Regions from separate parts of the Streptomyces sp. NPDC005266 genome, predicted to be linked through region 3. Evidence: riboswitches for the same ligand, from Rfam matches in the RefSeq annotation. Region 3 holds a riboswitch; each other region holds the start of a gene.
The links. A riboswitch is a leader RNA that binds a small molecule or an ion and turns the genes downstream of it on or off. The one in region 3 is predicted to bind cobalamin.
Positions count from the first base shown of each region.

Region 1: it holds a riboswitch for cobalamin, as region 3 does, so the genes downstream of both, ABZU99_RS31845 (prenyltransferase/squalene oxidase repeat-containing protein) here and ABZU99_RS03880 (HoxN/HupN/NixA family nickel/cobalt transporter) in region 3, are expected to answer to the same signal.
Region 2: it holds a riboswitch for cobalamin, as region 3 does, so the genes downstream of both, ABZU99_RS01545 (ribonucleoside-diphosphate reductase subunit alpha) here and ABZU99_RS03880 (HoxN/HupN/NixA family nickel/cobalt transporter) in region 3, are expected to answer to the same signal.

Region 1 is NZ_JBEXHC010000027.1:50,726-55,946, reverse strand. Features, by position in the region: gene ABZU99_RS31860 (ATP-binding cassette domain-containing protein) at 1-501, opposite strand, end outside; gene ABZU99_RS31855 (energy-coupling factor transporter transmembrane protein EcfT) at 498-1,856, opposite strand; gene ABZU99_RS31850 (SCO2322 family protein) at 1,853-2,533, opposite strand; gene ABZU99_RS31845 (prenyltransferase/squalene oxidase repeat-containing protein) at 2,533-3,807, opposite strand; cobalamin riboswitch at 3,978-4,102, opposite strand; gene ABZU99_RS31840 (cytochrome P450) at 4,107-5,221, opposite strand, start outside.
Region 2 is NZ_JBEXHC010000001.1:339,091-344,311, reverse strand. Features, by position in the region: gene ABZU99_RS01545 (ribonucleoside-diphosphate reductase subunit alpha) at 1-1,325, opposite strand, end outside; cobalamin riboswitch at 1,459-1,596, opposite strand; partial or broken gene ABZU99_RS01540 (GNAT family N-acetyltransferase) at 1,975-2,211, opposite strand; gene ABZU99_RS01535 (IPT/TIG domain-containing protein) at 2,141-2,626, shown strand; gene mctP (monocarboxylate uptake permease MctP) at 2,700-4,331, opposite strand; gene ABZU99_RS01525 (DUF3311 domain-containing protein) at 4,328-4,588, opposite strand; gene ABZU99_RS01520 (GntR family transcriptional regulator) at 4,726-5,221, opposite strand, start outside.
Region 3 is NZ_JBEXHC010000002.1:76,437-81,657, reverse strand. Features, by position in the region: partial or broken gene ABZU99_RS03905 (iron-containing redox enzyme family protein) at 1-296, shown strand, start outside; gene ABZU99_RS03900 (CDGSH iron-sulfur domain-containing protein) at 302-529, opposite strand; gene ABZU99_RS03895 (HemK2/MTQ2 family protein methyltransferase) at 510-1,202, opposite strand; gene ABZU99_RS03890 (GAF and ANTAR domain-containing protein) at 1,428-2,120, opposite strand; gene ABZU99_RS03885 (hypothetical protein) at 2,426-2,731, shown strand; gene ABZU99_RS03880 (HoxN/HupN/NixA family nickel/cobalt transporter) at 2,739-3,827, opposite strand; cobalamin riboswitch at 3,855-4,082, opposite strand; gene ABZU99_RS03875 (enoyl-CoA hydratase/isomerase family protein) at 4,532-5,221, opposite strand, start outside.

The DNA.
Region 1 (5,221 bases), on a different contig from region 3:
CTCGTCGAGCACCAGGACCCGGGGGTGGGTGGTGAGCACCGAGCCGATCGCGACGCGCTGCCGCTGCCCGCCGGAGAGCGCGGCGAGGGGGCGGTCGCGCAGCTCGGCGAGGCCGAGGAGGTCCAGCGTCTCCTCGACCCGGCGGCGCATGGTGTCCGGGGCGATGCCCAGCGACTCCATGCCGTAGGCGAGTTCGTCCTCGACGGTGTCGGTGACGAAGTGCGCGAGCGGGTCCTGCCCCACGGTGCCGACCACATCGGCCAGTTCCCGGGGCCTGTGGGTGCGGGTGTCCCGGCCCGCGACCGTGACCCGGCCGTGGAGCGTGCCACCGGTGAAATGCGGTACGAGACCCGGGACGGTGCCCAGAAGTGTCGACTTGCCGACCCCGGACGGGCCGACGAGCAGACACAGCTCCCCCTCGGGGACGGTCAGATCCACCCCGGCCAGGGCGGGCCGCGCCGCGCCGTCGTAGGTGACGGACACCTGCTCGAAACGGATCACTGCGTGGCCTCCTCGGAGTCTGCGTCGGGTTGCCCGTCCGGCGCGGCATCGTGCGCCGGCCGTTCCGTGGCCGTGCGGCCGGGGCGCGGACCGGGCCCGGCACCCGAGGGTTCCGGGCGCCGCCGCCCCCGCCTGCGTCCCGGGGCGGCCGGCGCGGCCGGGGTTGGTGTCCGGCCCGGAGCCGAGGACCCGGCCGGAGCCGAGGACCCGGCCGGAGCCGAGGTCCCGGCCGGGGCCGGGGGCGCCGGAGCCACGAGCGCCGGGACCAGCCCGATCAGCACCGCCGCCGCCGGCCACAGCGGCAGCGCCGGCGCCGTGAGCGGGACGACGGACGGCTGCAGGGACTGCGGTACGGATGACCCGGCCCAGATCATCAGCGCCGCGACCGCCGCTCCCGACCCCGACACCAGCCACGCGCGTGCGCCCCACGGGTCCGGCCGGTGGCGGCTGCGCACCGAGCGGCGGCCGCCCAGCCACAGCCCGCCGAGCGCGGCGACGAGCCCGGCGAGCAGCAGCGGCAGCCCGTAGCCGGCGCCCTGCGCCGCCAGCAGCCCGTACGTACCGCAGCAGACGCCGAGCAGCCCGCTCAGGGTCAGGGCGGTGGTGGTGCGGCGTACGGCGGGCGGGACCCGCGCGGTGCGGCCGTAGCCGCGCGCGTCCATCGCCGCTGCCAGGGCCACCGACCGTTCCAGCGCGCCCTCCAGCACCGGCAGCCCGACCTGCAGCAGGGCCTTCGCCCCGCGGTCGGGCCGCCCGCGCAACCTGCGGGCCGCGCGCAGCCGCTGGACGTCCGTGACGAGGTGGGGGGCGAAGGTCATCGCCACGACGACCGCGACGCCCGCCTCGTACAGCGCGCCGGGCAGGGACTTGAGCAGCCGGGCCGGGCTGGCCAGGGCGTTCGCCGCGCCGACGCAGATCAGCAGGGTGGCCAGCTTCAGCCCGTCGTACAGCGCGAAGACCAGCCCCTCGGCCACGACCCGGCCGCCGATCCGCACCCCCCGCGCCCAGTCGGGAACCGGGACTTCGGGGAGCGTGAACAGCACGCGGGTGCCGGGGATCGGCGAGCCGAGGAACACCGCGAAGATCAGCCGGATCCCCAGCACCACCAGGCCGAGCTTGAGGAAGGCGGTGTACGAGCGGGCCCAGGGCGCGTCCGTGCGGCGCACCGCCACGACATAGCCCGCGACGGCGATGAGCAGCCCGAGCAGCAGCGGATTGGTGGTCCGGGACGCGGCCGTGGCCAGCCCGAGCGCCCACAGCCACCAGGCGCCGGCGTGCAGCGCGTTGCCCCGGGTCGGGGTGCGTGCCGTGACGCGGCGCGTGGCGTCGGCGGTCCGCGGTGCCGCCGTGCTCATGTCCGGCGGCGGCGCGTCTGCCACACCGCCGCGGCCCCGAGCCCGACGACGAGGGCCAGACCGCCGAGCAGCCCCGCCGACGGGCCGCCGCTGTCGCTCTTGTCGCCGCTCTCGCCGCTGTTCTTGCCCCCGCTGTTGCCGTCGGCCTTGCCGTCGCTCTCGCCGATCTGCTCGCCGCAGCCCGACGTCGGGTATCCGGCGATGGCGCACAGCAGCGCGGCGGAGTTGTAGCGCAGCGGCTTGGCGACGGCGGCCAGCGCGTCCCCGGCCGTCGCGCCCTCACCGACCCGCGCGCACTCCGTACGCGCCTTCGGCGGGGTCGCGCCACCCGGCGCGTCGGCCTTCGTGCCGAAGTCCAGGACAACCGCGACCCGCTTGGTGCCGCCCTTGGCGGGCGTATCGGTACAGATCGCCTTGAAGTCGGCCGAACCACGCGGCCGTACGGCGTCCTGGGAGTCCTCGCTGACCGCGAAGCGGAAGCCGATCATGTCGCCATCGTCCGGCCGCGCCGACGCGGGCCCCTGCGTGGCGTACGTCCAGCCGCCCCCGCCCCGCTGCCAGAACGACCAGTAGCGATACCCCTCGGCGGCCTGCGCGGGGGCCGCGCCCAAGGCGGCCAGCAGCAGCGCGGCGGGGAGCGACCGGGCCGCGCACCGCACGACGTGCCCGAGGATCATCAGAACTGCTGCTTCTTCCGGCCGCTGAGCAGGAAGCCGATGCCGATGCCCGCGGCCGCGCCGGCGCCCACGAACCACCAGACGTTGGTCATCCCGCCGTCGTCGTCCTTCTTGGCCTTGGTGCTCGACTCGGCCCCCGAGCCGCCGACCGCTTCGGGCTTCGGCCCCGTGGCGTTGAGCTGCCGCACCAGGTCGACGCCCCCGAAGCTCCGCGGATCGCTGCCGGTCGCGTATGCCGCGAGGATCAGCTTGCCGAGGGCCCCCGGGTCGCCCTTCGCCCACGCCACCGCGCCGCTGTTCTTCCGCCGCAGCCACTGGAGCGGCTTGCCCGCGGCGGCGCTGTGCTTCCCGGCGGCGAGCGCCATGACCGCGTCGGCGGTGGCGCCGAAGTCGGGCTGGTTCTTGGCGCCGGGCATCGTGGACATCAGGTGTCCGTCGTGCTCGGACAGGGCGGTGGAGAGATGGCCGAGGGCGGCCTCGGCCGCGTCCTCGGGCGTACCGGCCCCGCCGTCCCCGCCCTCGCAGTCCATCGGCTCCGGGCTCTTGCGGGTGTCGTCGCCGACGGGCTCGAAGACGAAGCCCTTGCCCTGGGCGGCCAGCGCGGCGCTCACGGTGGCCAGGGTGTTCGCGGCGAGCTTGGCGTTCTTCCCGGTGTTCCCGCTCTTGTCCGGCTGGTAGGCGAAGGCCCCGCGCTCTCCCGCCTTGGCCGCGCATCCCAGCTGCAGCCCGAGCAGGGCGTCGTACGGGCTCTTGCCGCCCTTCTCGGCGGTGATCTTCGACGGGTCCTTCACGGCAGCGGCGAAGGCGCCGACCGCGACCGAGGTGGAGTTCGCGTCGGTCGGCCCGCCGGGGTTCATGCCCCAGCCGCCGTCGTCGTTCTGGTTCCGCTTCAGCCAGCCGATGCCCTTCTCCACCGCGTCGGACTGCCCGCCCACCGCCGCCAGCGCCTGCACGGCCGCCGAGGTCGCGTCGGTGAACTCACCCTTCTTCGGCTCGCACGCCTTCGCGGTGTCCGCCCGGTAGGCCCCGAAGCCGCCGTCCGCGCACTGCTGACCGGCCAGCCAGTCGACAGCCGACTTCGCCGGGGTGACGCCCACCGCGTCCTGGGCGAGCAGCGCGAGCGACTGCCGCCACACGCCGTCGAACTTCGGGTCCTTGGCACCGTATAGCCCCTCCGGGCGCGCCGGGCCGTCGGCGAAGGCGGCGGGCGCGACGACTGCGCCGCACACGGCGGCGGAGACGGACAGAGCCGCCACACTGCGGCGTAGGTTCATGGCTGTGGTGCCTCTCGATCGTTGTCGCCGCGGTGGGACGGACCGCCTACGGGCGCGGCCGCGCACGGCTGACCACCCACGCGCGGAGCGATCCGCCCCGCCACGACACGATGACACCCGGCTCAGCTCCGCATCCCTCGACGGTGCCGCCCCGGTGCCCGGGACGACGGGAGCCTGCGTCGCGCCCGCCCTGGTGTTCCGGCTCATACGTCCCCGAGGGCCGTACTCACGGTTGCGGGTCAGCGTCGGATTCCCACCGACTTCCCCCGAACGGGCGCGAATGAAGTTTTACGGATACCTTATCCGGCGGCCGCCTGCCGCCCGCCCGCCCCCCTGTCCGCCTCCGCGCGCAGCAGCACCGGCAGGCTCCGGTGGCCGTTGGAGATGAAGGTCGGTGCGGGTTCGAGGGCCTGCGGCGGGACGGCGAGCTCCAGGTCAGGGAAGCGGTCGAACAGCGCGGGGAGTGCGATCCGGGCCTCCAGCCGGGCCAGCGGTGCGCCCAGGCAGTAGTGCATGCCGTAGCCGAAGGCCAGGTGCTCCTTGTCCGCCCGGGTGATGTCGAACCGGTCGGCGTCGGTGCCGTGCAGCCGGGGGTGGCGGTTGGCCGCCGCGTAGGACGCCAGGACCGCGTCGCCCTTCTTGATGACGACGCCCTCACCGGCGTCGACGTCCTCCACGGCGAAGCGCAGCGGCAGATGCGCCAGCGGGGGCTGTGCCCGCAGCGTCTCCTCGATCACGTCGTCCCAGGACGCCTTGCCCCGGCGGACCAGGGCGAACTGCTCCGGATGGGTCAGCATGGCGTGGATCGCGTTGTCGAGCAGTTGCACCGTCGTCTCGTAGCCGGCGGCGATGAGCAGCCCCACGGTGTCGGCGAGCTCCTGCTCGTTCAGCCGGGAGCCGTCCTTGTCGCGTGCGGCGATGAGATCGCTGACGATGTCGTCGGCGGGTGTGCGCCGCTTGAGCGCGACGAGCTCGCGCAGGATGCGCTGATGGCCCTCGTTGGCGGCGATGACCTCCTCCGGTGCCGCGTTCGTCCGGAACATGGTGTCCACGAACGCGCGCTCACGCTCGCGCATCTCGCCCTCGGGCAGGCCGATCAGCTCGCAGATGACCCCGATCGGGATCGGGTAGCAGTACGCGGCCTTCACATCCACCGCGTCCCCGGGCGCGGCGGCGGCCCGCTCCGCGAGGCCGTCCAGCAGATGTGCCACGAGGAGTTCGATACGCGGCCGGAGCACGGCGGTGCGGCGGCCGGTGAAGCCCTTCGCGACGAGCCTGCGGAGCCGGGTGTGGTCGGCGCCGTAGGCGGTGAACATGTTCTCCACGGCGACCCAGGTGATCAGCGGCCACGACAAAGGGATCTCACCCTTGATGAACCGCGGCCAGTGCCGGTGGGCGTCCTTCGATATGCGCG
Region 2 (5,221 bases), on a different contig from region 3:
GTGCAGAGGTTGGAGGAGTGGACGACCTTGCCGGGCTCGGCGGTCTGGTTGGCGGTGCGGTTGGCGGCGTCCTTGAACGTCATCCAACCGTTGCCGGTCTGTGCCAGGGTGCGCATCATCCGCGCGTACAGCCGGCGCGCCGGGACCTGCTTGAGCGCCCGCCCCTCGGTCTCGGCCTTGCGGTAGGCGGCGTCGAACTCCTCGCCCCACAGGTCGACCAGCTCGGGCGCGTCGACCGGCGAGAACAGCGACCAGTCGGCGTCCGCCTCGACCCGGCGCATGAACTCGTCCGGGACCCAGTGCGCGATGTTGAGGTTGTGGGTGCGGCGGGCCTCCTCGCCCGTGTTGTCCCGCAGCTCCAGGAACTCCTCGATGTCCGCGTGCCAGGTCTCCAGGTAGACGCAGGCCGCGCCCTTGCGCCGGCCGCCCTGGTTGACGGCGGCCACCGAGGCGTCCAGCGTGCGCAGGAACGGCACGATGCCGTTGGAGTGCCCGTTGGTGCCCCGGATCAGCGAACCGCGCGCGCGGATGCGCGAGTACGACAGGCCGATGCCGCCCGCGTGCTTCGAGAGCCGCGCGACCTGGTGGTAGCGGTTGTAGATGGAGTCGAGCTCGTCCAGCGGCGAGTCCAGCAGATAGCAGGAGGACATCTGCGGATGCCGGGTGCCGGAGTTGAACAGCGTGGGGGAGCTGGGCAGATAGGAGAGCGTGCTGGTCAGCCGGTACAGCTCGGCCACATCGGCCAGCGCCCGCTCGGAGCCGTCCTCGGCGAGCCCGCAGGCCACCCGGAGCAGGAAGTGCTGCGGGGTCTCGATCACCTGACGGGTGATCGGGTGGCGCAGCAGATAGCGGCTGTGCAGGGTGCGCAGCCCGAAGTAGCCGAAGCGGTTGTCGGCGCCGTCGGCGAGCGCCTGGTCCACCAGCGCGTCGAGCCGGGCGGCGTGCGTGGCCACGAACTCAGCGGTGGAGTCGGCGATCAGGCCCTCCTGGTGGCCCACCCGGACGGAAGCGGAGAAGGAGACCGCGCCCTGCCCGGCGGCCTCCTCCGTGATCGCGAGGGCCAGCAGCCGCGCGGCCAGCCGTGAGTACTCCGGCTCTTCGGCGATCAGCCCGGCCGCCGCCTCGGTCGCCAGAGTGCGCAACTCCGCCTCGTCCGAGCCGGGATGACGGCCGCGCAGAGCGGCGGCCGCGACCTTGCCGGGGTCGGTGGCGGGAAGGTCGGCGGTGAGACCGGTCAGGGTCCGCAGCAGTGCGGTCCCGGGCGCGTCGGCCACTACCTGAGAAGCCGTTGCCTCTGAAACCGGATCCGCGGGCGCGATGGTCACTGAAGTGCTCTCCCTCGCTCGGCTGGGGGCCAGGAGGGCGGTGCGCGACGGTCGCAGACGGGCATGCCGATTCCGCACTCACGTACGGAGGCATACCGCGCAGCGCCCATCGGCCCAACCCGCGAGGCCCGGACGTATGCAGACGGCTGTCGGCAGGTCCTCGGACTCGCGGGTACGCACAATGCGCACACGTACACCGTTGCGGGACAGTTCCGGATTCCCACCGGATTCCCCTGCGGCGACAGCGAGCACGAGCATACATCTTGTGTTGGCCGCCGCACCCACCCCCACATCTTGTGTCGGGAGGTGAGGAGTTTCGCACGAATGATCTATTGCGTTCCGGGCGTGGGCCGTGACCTGCGGCCCCCCGGGACGGCGCTCAGGGCCCGCCACCCGCTGAGACCTCGGGGTCGGCGGGGGCGGCGGCGGTGGCGTTCCGGCCCGTGGGCGAAGCTCACGCCGACGCCCGCACGGGTCGCTGCGGGCAGACCGACGCTTACCGCCACGCCGTCCACGGGGCCGCGGGGCCCGTACGGCCACGGCGGCGTCAGCTCGCCGGTCCGCGGCGGCGAGGACGCGCAGGGGTGGCACCATATCCACGGACAGTGCCGCCATCGCCGGGATCAACGCGACAGCGCCAAAGGAGTCGCTACAGCTCGACCGTGAACGCCCACAGCGTGACGCCCGGTACCGGCTCCCAATCCCGCTCCGGCGCGCGGACGAAGCCCAGTCGCGCGTAGAGCCGGTGAGCGGCCGTCATCGACTGCTGGCTGCAGATCACGATCCGCTGCAGCCCGAGCCCCCGCGCCCCGTCCATGCAGGCCCGCACCAGCGCCTCCGCCGCCCCGCGCCGCCGTGCCCGAGGCCGCACCGCGAGCATCCGGAACGGCGGGAACCCCTCGACCATCCTGGCCGTCAACCCCGCCGGAACCAGCCTGGTCGGTATCACCCCGGCCGGCCCGGCCGCCGGTGGCAATGTCACCGTCACCCTCACCGGGCCCGGCGGCACCACCACCGTCCCCGGCGGCTTCACCTACTTCGTCGCTCCGCCCGCGCCGGCGCCCACCGCCATCACCCCCAGCACCGGACCGGTGGCCGGCGGTACCGCGTTCACCATCACCGGCACCAACCTCGGTGGGGTGCTGGGCGTGCTGTTCAACGGCGTTCCCGCCACCGGCGTGACCGCGAGCGCCACCACGGTCACCGGCACCAGTCCGCCCGGCGTGGCCGGGAACGCGACCGTCACCCTGGTGACGGCCTTCGGAACCGTCACCGTCCCCGGCACCTTCCTCTACGTCTGATACGTCTGACTCCCGCGAACGGGCCGCCGGCTCCCGCGAGGGAGCCGGCGGCCCAGTGCGGCGGCGGCAGGCGTCAGTGTCCGCCCGGCGCCCCCGCAGTGGCCGGGGGCAGCTCGGCCTGGACGCCCGGGTCGCCCGCGTCCGCCGTGTAGTCGGCGGGGGACGTCTCGTCGATCCCGTCCGGGGCCTTCACCGCGCGCAGGACGAGGGTGAGGGCGACCACCACGGCGACGTTGAGGACGAAGGCCGTGAAGCCGATGTAGCCGATCTCGCCGATGCCGGGGATATCGGCGGTGTTGCCGAAGTGCTTCTGGGTGGCGCTCGGGGTGTCGTACGCCTTCCAGGTGCCGTAGATCATGCCGACCGCCCAGCCCGCCAGCAGTGCCCAGCGGTGGAACCACCGGGTGAACAGGCCGCCCACCAGGGCCGGGAAGGTCTGCAGGATCCAGACGCCGCCCAGCAGCTGGAAGTTGATCGCGACCGTCTTGTCCATGCCCAGGACGAAGATCAGTGCGCCGACCTTGACCAGCAGCGATACCAGCTTGGAGATCTTGGTCTCTTCCTCCGGCGTGGCGTTGGGCCGCAGGAAGTCCTTGTAGATGTTGCGGGTGAACAGATTCGCCGCGGCGATCGACATGATGGCCGCCGGGACCAGCGCGCCGATGCCGATGGCGGCGAAGGCGACGCCCGTGAACCAGTCGGGGAAGAGGTTCTCGAAGAGCTGCGGGATGGCGAGCTGGCCGTTGGTGACCTTCACGTCCGCCGCGATCGCCATGAAGCCCAGCAACCCCAGCAGGCCCAGCATCAGGGAGTACAGCGGCAGGATCGTGGTGTTGCGGCGGATCACCTCGCGGCTGCGGCTGGAGAGCGTCGCGGTGATCGAGTGCGGATACATGAACAGCGCGAGCGCCGAGCCGAGGGCCAGTGTGGCGTAGGCCCACTGCTGTTTCTCGCCGCTGGCCAGGGCGCCGCGTGGCTGCCCGGTGGCCGGGTTCTTCTGGGAGAAGGCCTCGCCCGCCTTGGCGAAGATGTCGTCGAAGCCGCCCAGTTTCATCGGGATGTAGATGATCGCCACCGCGATGACGATATAGATCAGGGTGTCCTTGACGAAGGCGATGAGCGCGGGTGCGCGCAACCCCGAGGAGTAGGTGTACGCGGCGAGCACACCGAAGGCGATCAGCAGCGGCAGGTCCTTGATGAACCAGTTGGTGTTCTCCCCGCCGCCGACGCCCATCACGTCCAGCACCGCCTGGATGCCGACGAGCTGGAGGGCGATGTACGGCATGGTGGCGAGGATGCCGGTGATCGCGACGGCCAGCGAGAGCCCCTTGGAGCCGAAGCGGCCGCGGACGAAGTCCGAAGTGGTGACATACCCGTGCTTGTGGGACACCGACCACAGTCGGGGCAGGAAGGTGAAGATCAGCGGGTAGACCAGGATGGTGTACGGGACCGCGAAGAAGCCGGACGCGCCCGCCGCGTAGATCGCCGCCGGGACGGCGACGAAGGTGTACGCCGTGTAGAGGTCGCCCCCGAGCAGGAACCAGGTGATCCAGGTCCCGAAGCTGCGGCCGCCGAGACCCCATTCATCGAGGTTGTTGGCGTTCTCGGCGGCGCGCCAGCGCGCGGCCAGGAACCCTATGACGGTGACCGCCAGGAAGAAGAAGATGAAGACGCCGAGCGCGACGCCGTTCACACCGTCCTTCATGCGGGTCCACCTCCCTTGCGCGCCCGCTGCTCACGGCGGACCAGGACGTAGGCGACCGAGGTCAGCGCGGCCGAGATCGGCACCCAGAGCATCTGGTACCAGTAGAAGAACGGGATCCCCATGAGGGCGGGCTCGACCTTGGCGTACGAGCCGACCCAGAGCATCCCGATGAAGGGGGCGATCAGGCACAGACCGGCCACGACGCGCGTGGGCGTGATGACCGGTCTCCTGCCGGGTGAAGCGGATGTGTCGGACATGGTGGCGGACTCCCGTTCCCTCGGGTCATCACCTGCGTCACAGCTGATCATGTGTGTAATGCGCAGGAAACTTAAGCCAGGGGCCCGGCAGCCGTCACTACCCGTCCGTATATCGGTATGAGAAAGAAAGCGGCGCGTCAGCCGTTCGGCCGCTGGAGCCGGGCGACGAACTTGTAACGGTCGCCGCGGTAGACCGACCGCACCCACTCCACCGGCTCACCGGACGCGTCCCGGGAATGGCGCGAGAGCATCAGCATCGGCAGCCCGACATCGGTGCCGAGCAGCCCCGCCTCGCGGGGGGTGGCCAGGGAGGTCTCGATGGTCTCCTCGGCCTCGGCCAGACGGACGTCGTACACCTCGGCCAGCGCCGTGTAGAGCGAGGTGTACTTGACCAGGCTGCGGCGCAGCGCGGGGAAGCGCTTGGCCGACAGATGGGTGGTCTCGATGGCCATCGGCTCGCCGCTGGCCAGCCGCAGCCGCTCGATGCGCAGCACCCGGCCGCCGGTCGTGATGTCCAGCAGTCCGGCCAGCCGGTCGTCGGCGGTGACATAGCCGATGTCCAGCAGCTGGGAGGTGGGTTCCAGGCCCTGGGCCTTCATGTCCTCGGTGTACGAGGTGAGTTGCAACGCCTGG
Region 3 (5,221 bases):
GGCCATGGCGGCGGTGGAGTACGACGAGTTCGGCGCGGGGCGCGGAGAGCGTGTGCACGCGCGGCTGTTCGCCGGTCCAATGGGCGGACCTCGGCCTGCATTCGTCACCCGACCACTATCTGGACGCCGCGTCGGCCCGGATGCCCGCGGTGGTCAATTTGATGTCGCTGTTGGGCTTGCACCGCAGGCTGCGCGGCGCGCTGGTCGGGCACTTCGCGACCGCCCAGATCACCTCGTCGCCCTCCTCCGACCGGCTGGCTCAGGCGCTGCGGCGGATGGGGGCGGGCGAGGCGGCCGCACCTCACCGCGCGTTCCGCTCCCGCCGTGAGCGCGGCGGACGGCGGCGGTGACTGGTGTCGCACCACGGGTAGCGCGCGCTGCGGCCGCACAGACACAGGGCGACGGTGAAGCGGTCCGACCGTACGACGCTGCCGTCCGGCAGGGTCACCTCGACCGGCCCCTCGATCAGCAGCGGGCCGTCCGTCGCCATCGTCACCCGCACGGGCGGGTCACCAGGGTCGTTCGGCACGGATCACCACCAGCTCTTCCTTCTCCTCGCCGGGTTCGATGAGCCCCCGGGACTCCAGCCAGCCTGCCCGCTCCCGGAGCACCGGCCCGAACGGTATGAGGCGGCGGTCGGTGACGGCGGCCGCGAGGCCCGCCCGTTCCAGCCGCGCAAGGGTGCGGTCGACGCCGCACAGCGCGGAGTGCACCAGGAGCAGCACACCGCCGGGACGCAGTCGGGGCGGCCCGTCCGCGCAGATCTGGTCGAGCAGCGCCCGCCCGTCGGCACCGGCGTCCCAGGCCAGCGCCCGCCCGGAACACCCGGAACGCCCGAGACGCCCGCGACGCCCGCTGCCCCCGCTACGCCGCTCCGCCGAGGGCACATACGGGGGGTTGGCGATGATGAGATCGAATCGGCGGTCGGCGACGGGGGTCAGCAGATGGCCGCGCACCACGCGGACCCGCAGCCCGTTGAGGCGGGCGTGCAGGCGCGCGGAGGCCACCGCCCGGGCGGAGATGTCGACGGCGGTCACCTGCGCCGCGCCACACCGCGCCGCCTCAAGGGCCAGGGCCCCGCTGCCGGTACCGACGTCCAGGACGGTGGTGCCGGCGGTGATGGGCTCCCGGTGGAGCGCCTCGGCCAGCAGCCATGTGTCGTCCTGTGGCGTGTACACGCCCGGAGCAGACAAGAGCATCATGGGGCGCGAGTACCCCGATCAGGCACGATGAACAGTCGACGACGTCCACGGGGTCGTGCGGGAGCCGCAGGTGAATCAATGGCCGACGGCATACGTTACGGCGGGCGGTTTCGGGTACCCGCCGCGCAAGCTGCCGACGCAACCCCCGGGGGAACGCGACAGCCAGGCCCTTCCGGTCCAGACCACGGGCCGGGAGAGCCGCCCCCTACCTCACGTCCGGGCGGCTCAGTCGTCGAGGCCACCGCTCTCGCAGATCTGCCGGGCGATGTCTCTGAGTTTGATGTTCCGCTCCTGGGACACCCGCCGCATCACGGCGAAGGCCTCATCCTCGGAGATCTTGAGGCGCTCCATGAGGATGCCCATGGCCTCGCCGATGATGTGCCGGGTCTCGACCGCCCGCTTGAGCTGATCGGCGGTGCGGGCGCTGGAGAAGGCCACCGCGGCGTGGGAGGCGAGCAGCCAGCCGGCCGTCTCGCTGGCTCTGGTGAAGACGGCCGGGCGCCACGCATACATGTTCAGGGCACCGAGGTTCTCGTTCTCGGTGTAGAGCAGGAAGCCCATCATGCTGCCCAGACCGAGCGCGCGGGCCTCGCGGGCGTATTTCGGCCAGCGGTCCTGGGGTTCGTTGAAGTCCTTGATCCGGAACACCCGGTCACTACCCCGGCGGAGGGCGACGTCGAAGCAGGGGCCCTCGCCCAGCTTCTCCTGCAGCTGATCGGACCGGATCACCACCCCGTCGGTGGGTGCCAGGGTCTCCACCCGCTTTCCCTGGAAGATCAGGATGCCTGCCGCGTCACAGCCCTCGACGTTCTCCACGGCGGACTCGGTGATCCGCTCCAGTGTCGCGTCCACCGACGTCTGCGCCAGCAGGTCCCGCGCCATCTGGGCCATGCGCTCGGCGAAGCTCTCCCAGTCCATGACCACCAGCTTTCTCTCCGACCTCAAGTGTCACCCGGGCGCACCCACCCTGCCCAGAACGTATCGGGACGAGCCCGGACGCACATGGTTGCCGCGGGCAAACGATGCCCTCAGGCGGGGCGCGGCCGCCAGCTCTGCGGGTCGAGGATGCCCAGGAATACGCCCGGCCGATCAGCGCGAGGCGGGTGGGGGCATCGAGCAACTGCCGCAGCCGGCCAAGGTGATAGTCCAGGGTCTGCCGGGAGAGCCGGAGCGAGGCGGCGATCTCATGGTTCGCGTGCCCGGGGATCACCCTCGGCGGCCCGGTGGCGGCCGTGGGCCTGCTCTGCCTGTTCTCGGTGGTCACCGGTTTCGCGTACCCGATCCAGCGCGCACTGGTGAACACCGCCGTTCCGCCCGGCGCCCCGCGCGCCACGCTGCTCTCGGTCGAGAGCATCATCGACCGGGCCGTATGCGCCCTGGCCGCGGTGGCCGCCGGCGCGTATCTCTCGGCGGGCCGGATCGACGCCCTGCTGGGGCACAGCGCCGCCGTCACCGCCGCGGTGATGCTCGCGGTGCATCTGGTGGCGCGGAGGATCAGCGGGAAGCGCGGGGCCACCGGAGCCGTCTGATCCGGGCTCAGCCGCCGTCGGTTCCGGCCGTCCGGGCGGACCAGCGCTGTTCCACCTTGGCGAGCCGCCAGTAGGCCAGGGCCGCCGCCCACACCACCACGAACAGCCCGACGATGATGAACCCGACGTTGTCCAGGTCGAGCGCGGCGATCCGGCCGGTGACGGCGTCTTGCAGCTCGAGCTTGTCGTGGAGCACGCTCACCAGCTCGATGGTGCCGATGAGGAAGGCCACCGCGATCGACAGCCCGGTGATGGCGAGGTTGTAGAAAACCTTGCGCACCGGGTTGGAGAACGCCCAGTGGTAGGCGAAGTTCATAAAGGTGCCGTCGAGCGTGTCGAACAGGCTCATCCCGGCGGCGAACAACAGCGGCAGGCACAGGATCGCGTACCAGGGCAGCCCGGCGGCGGCTCCGCTTCCGGCCATCACCATCAGCGTCACCTCGGTGGCGGTGTCGAAGCCGAGCCCGAAGAGGAAGCCGAGCGGGTACATCTGCCCGGGGCGGGTGATGGACCGCGTGAAGCGGCCGAGGGCCCGGTTCATGAAGCCGCGGCTGTCCAGATGCGCCTCCAGCCGGGCCTCGTCGTACTGTCCGGCGCGCATCGCCCGGAAGACCCGCAGGATGCCGACGAGCGCCACCAGGTTGAGCGCGGCGATGAGATAGAGGAAGGAGCCGGAGACCGTCGTGCCGACGACGCCGAGGGTCTGGTGGGTGCCGGACCTCTCGTCGGCCAGGGTGCCGGCCAGCTGAGTACCCCCGGCGACCAGCGCGGCCATGATGACGACGACGCTGGAGTGGCCGAGGGCGAACCAGAAGCCGACCGACACCGGCCGCTTTCCGTCGGCCATCAGCTTGCGGGTGGTGTTGTCGATGGCGGCGATGTGGTCGGCGTCGAAGGCGTGCCGCATGCCGAGGGTGTACGCGGTGATCCCGAGGCCGATGCCGAAGGTCCTGGAGCCGACCTCGTAGTGCTGGGGCGCGACGACCAGGAAGAGCACGCCGAACGCGACGATGTGCAGGGCGACGATCACCGCCAGCAGCCCCGCGGTCCGTACGGTGTCCTCGCGCCGCCAGCGCAGTGCGGTGGGCAGGGTCATGCGGTCACGCTCCAGCACCTCGTGGATCACTTCGTGAGATGCCGCGGCCGGTCTCCTGGCTGACGGGTCGAACGCGCCCGCCCCTGCCTTCCCGGCCGCTCAGCGCTGCCAGTGGCTCCACAGCCTTGTCCTTCAGGCCGTGGAGCGGGACGGATACTCCCCGATCACAGTGGCGAGGGCCGCTCCGGTTTCTCACCGGTCTTCCCGAAACACCACGGCCCGCCAACTCTAGGAGCCGCGGGTCGAAAGCGGCAAGTTTCCGGATCCGCTCCCGCTTCGTCCCCGCGGTCGCGGTGCGGGCGGGGCGAGTGGCGGGCGGGGGCGGCCCGGCAGGATGACGCCATGCCCGCCCCTGGGGCGGCAGTCCACCGGTGTCGCTCCCGCGCCTGCGATACCGCGCCACCGAAAACCGCGGCCGTGAGCGGCACGAACGCGAGGCCGACGCCGAACCCAGCCGGGCGAGGCAGCCGCCCGAGGTCCAAGTGGAGTGGGCCGTCGACCAGATGGCCGATCCCGCCGGAGGCGGCGGTCAGCAGCACCCGCCGGACCACCCCCGCCCCGCCGATCGCGACGGCGATCCACCCGGCGCTCTTATCGGCCGGCACCGGCCGCAGTAGCTCCCGGTCGAGCTCCACCACGGTGATCAGCGGCGCGAGACCGGCCAGGGCGAGGCGCCGACCGCTTGGCACACTATTTTTGGTGTATCAGGCGCAGGCCAGGCGGAGTTCGCGGTCGCCGAGGGGAGCGAAGAAACGGGCCACGTCCTGCTCGGTGACCTCGGCGAGGGCGGCCGGGGACCACCGGGGGGCGCGATCCTTGTCGATCACCTGGGCGCGGATTCCCTCCACCAGGTCCGGGCAGCTCAGAGCGGCTGCCGAGACGCGGAACTCCTGTTCCAGGACGCGCTCCAGCGAACCCAGCCGCCGGGCCCGGCGCACGGCGGTCAGCGTGACCTTGAGCGCGGTGGGCGACTTGGCGAGGAGGGACTCGGCGGTCTCCTTGGCCGCCGGCACGCCACTGGCGAGCAGCCGGTCCACGATCTCCTCGACGGTGTCCGCCGCATAGCAGTGATCGATCCACTCCCGGTGGCCGTCCAGCTCACCCGCCGGCGCCTCGCGGGCGTACCGGGGCAGGACGTCCGTCACGGGGGCCATGGCGAGGTCCTTGCCGAGCACCGGCAGCAGATCGGACGGTACGAAGTGGTCGGCGAGCCCGCACAGCAGGGCATCGGCGGCGCCCACCGGTGCCCCCGTGAGCGCGAGATGGGTGCCGAGCTCGCCGGGAGCGCGGCCCAGCAGGTAGGTGCCGCCGACGTCCGGGACGAAGCCGATGCCGGTCTCGGGCATGGCGACCCGGGAGCGCTCGGTGACGATCCGTACGCCGCCATGGGCCGA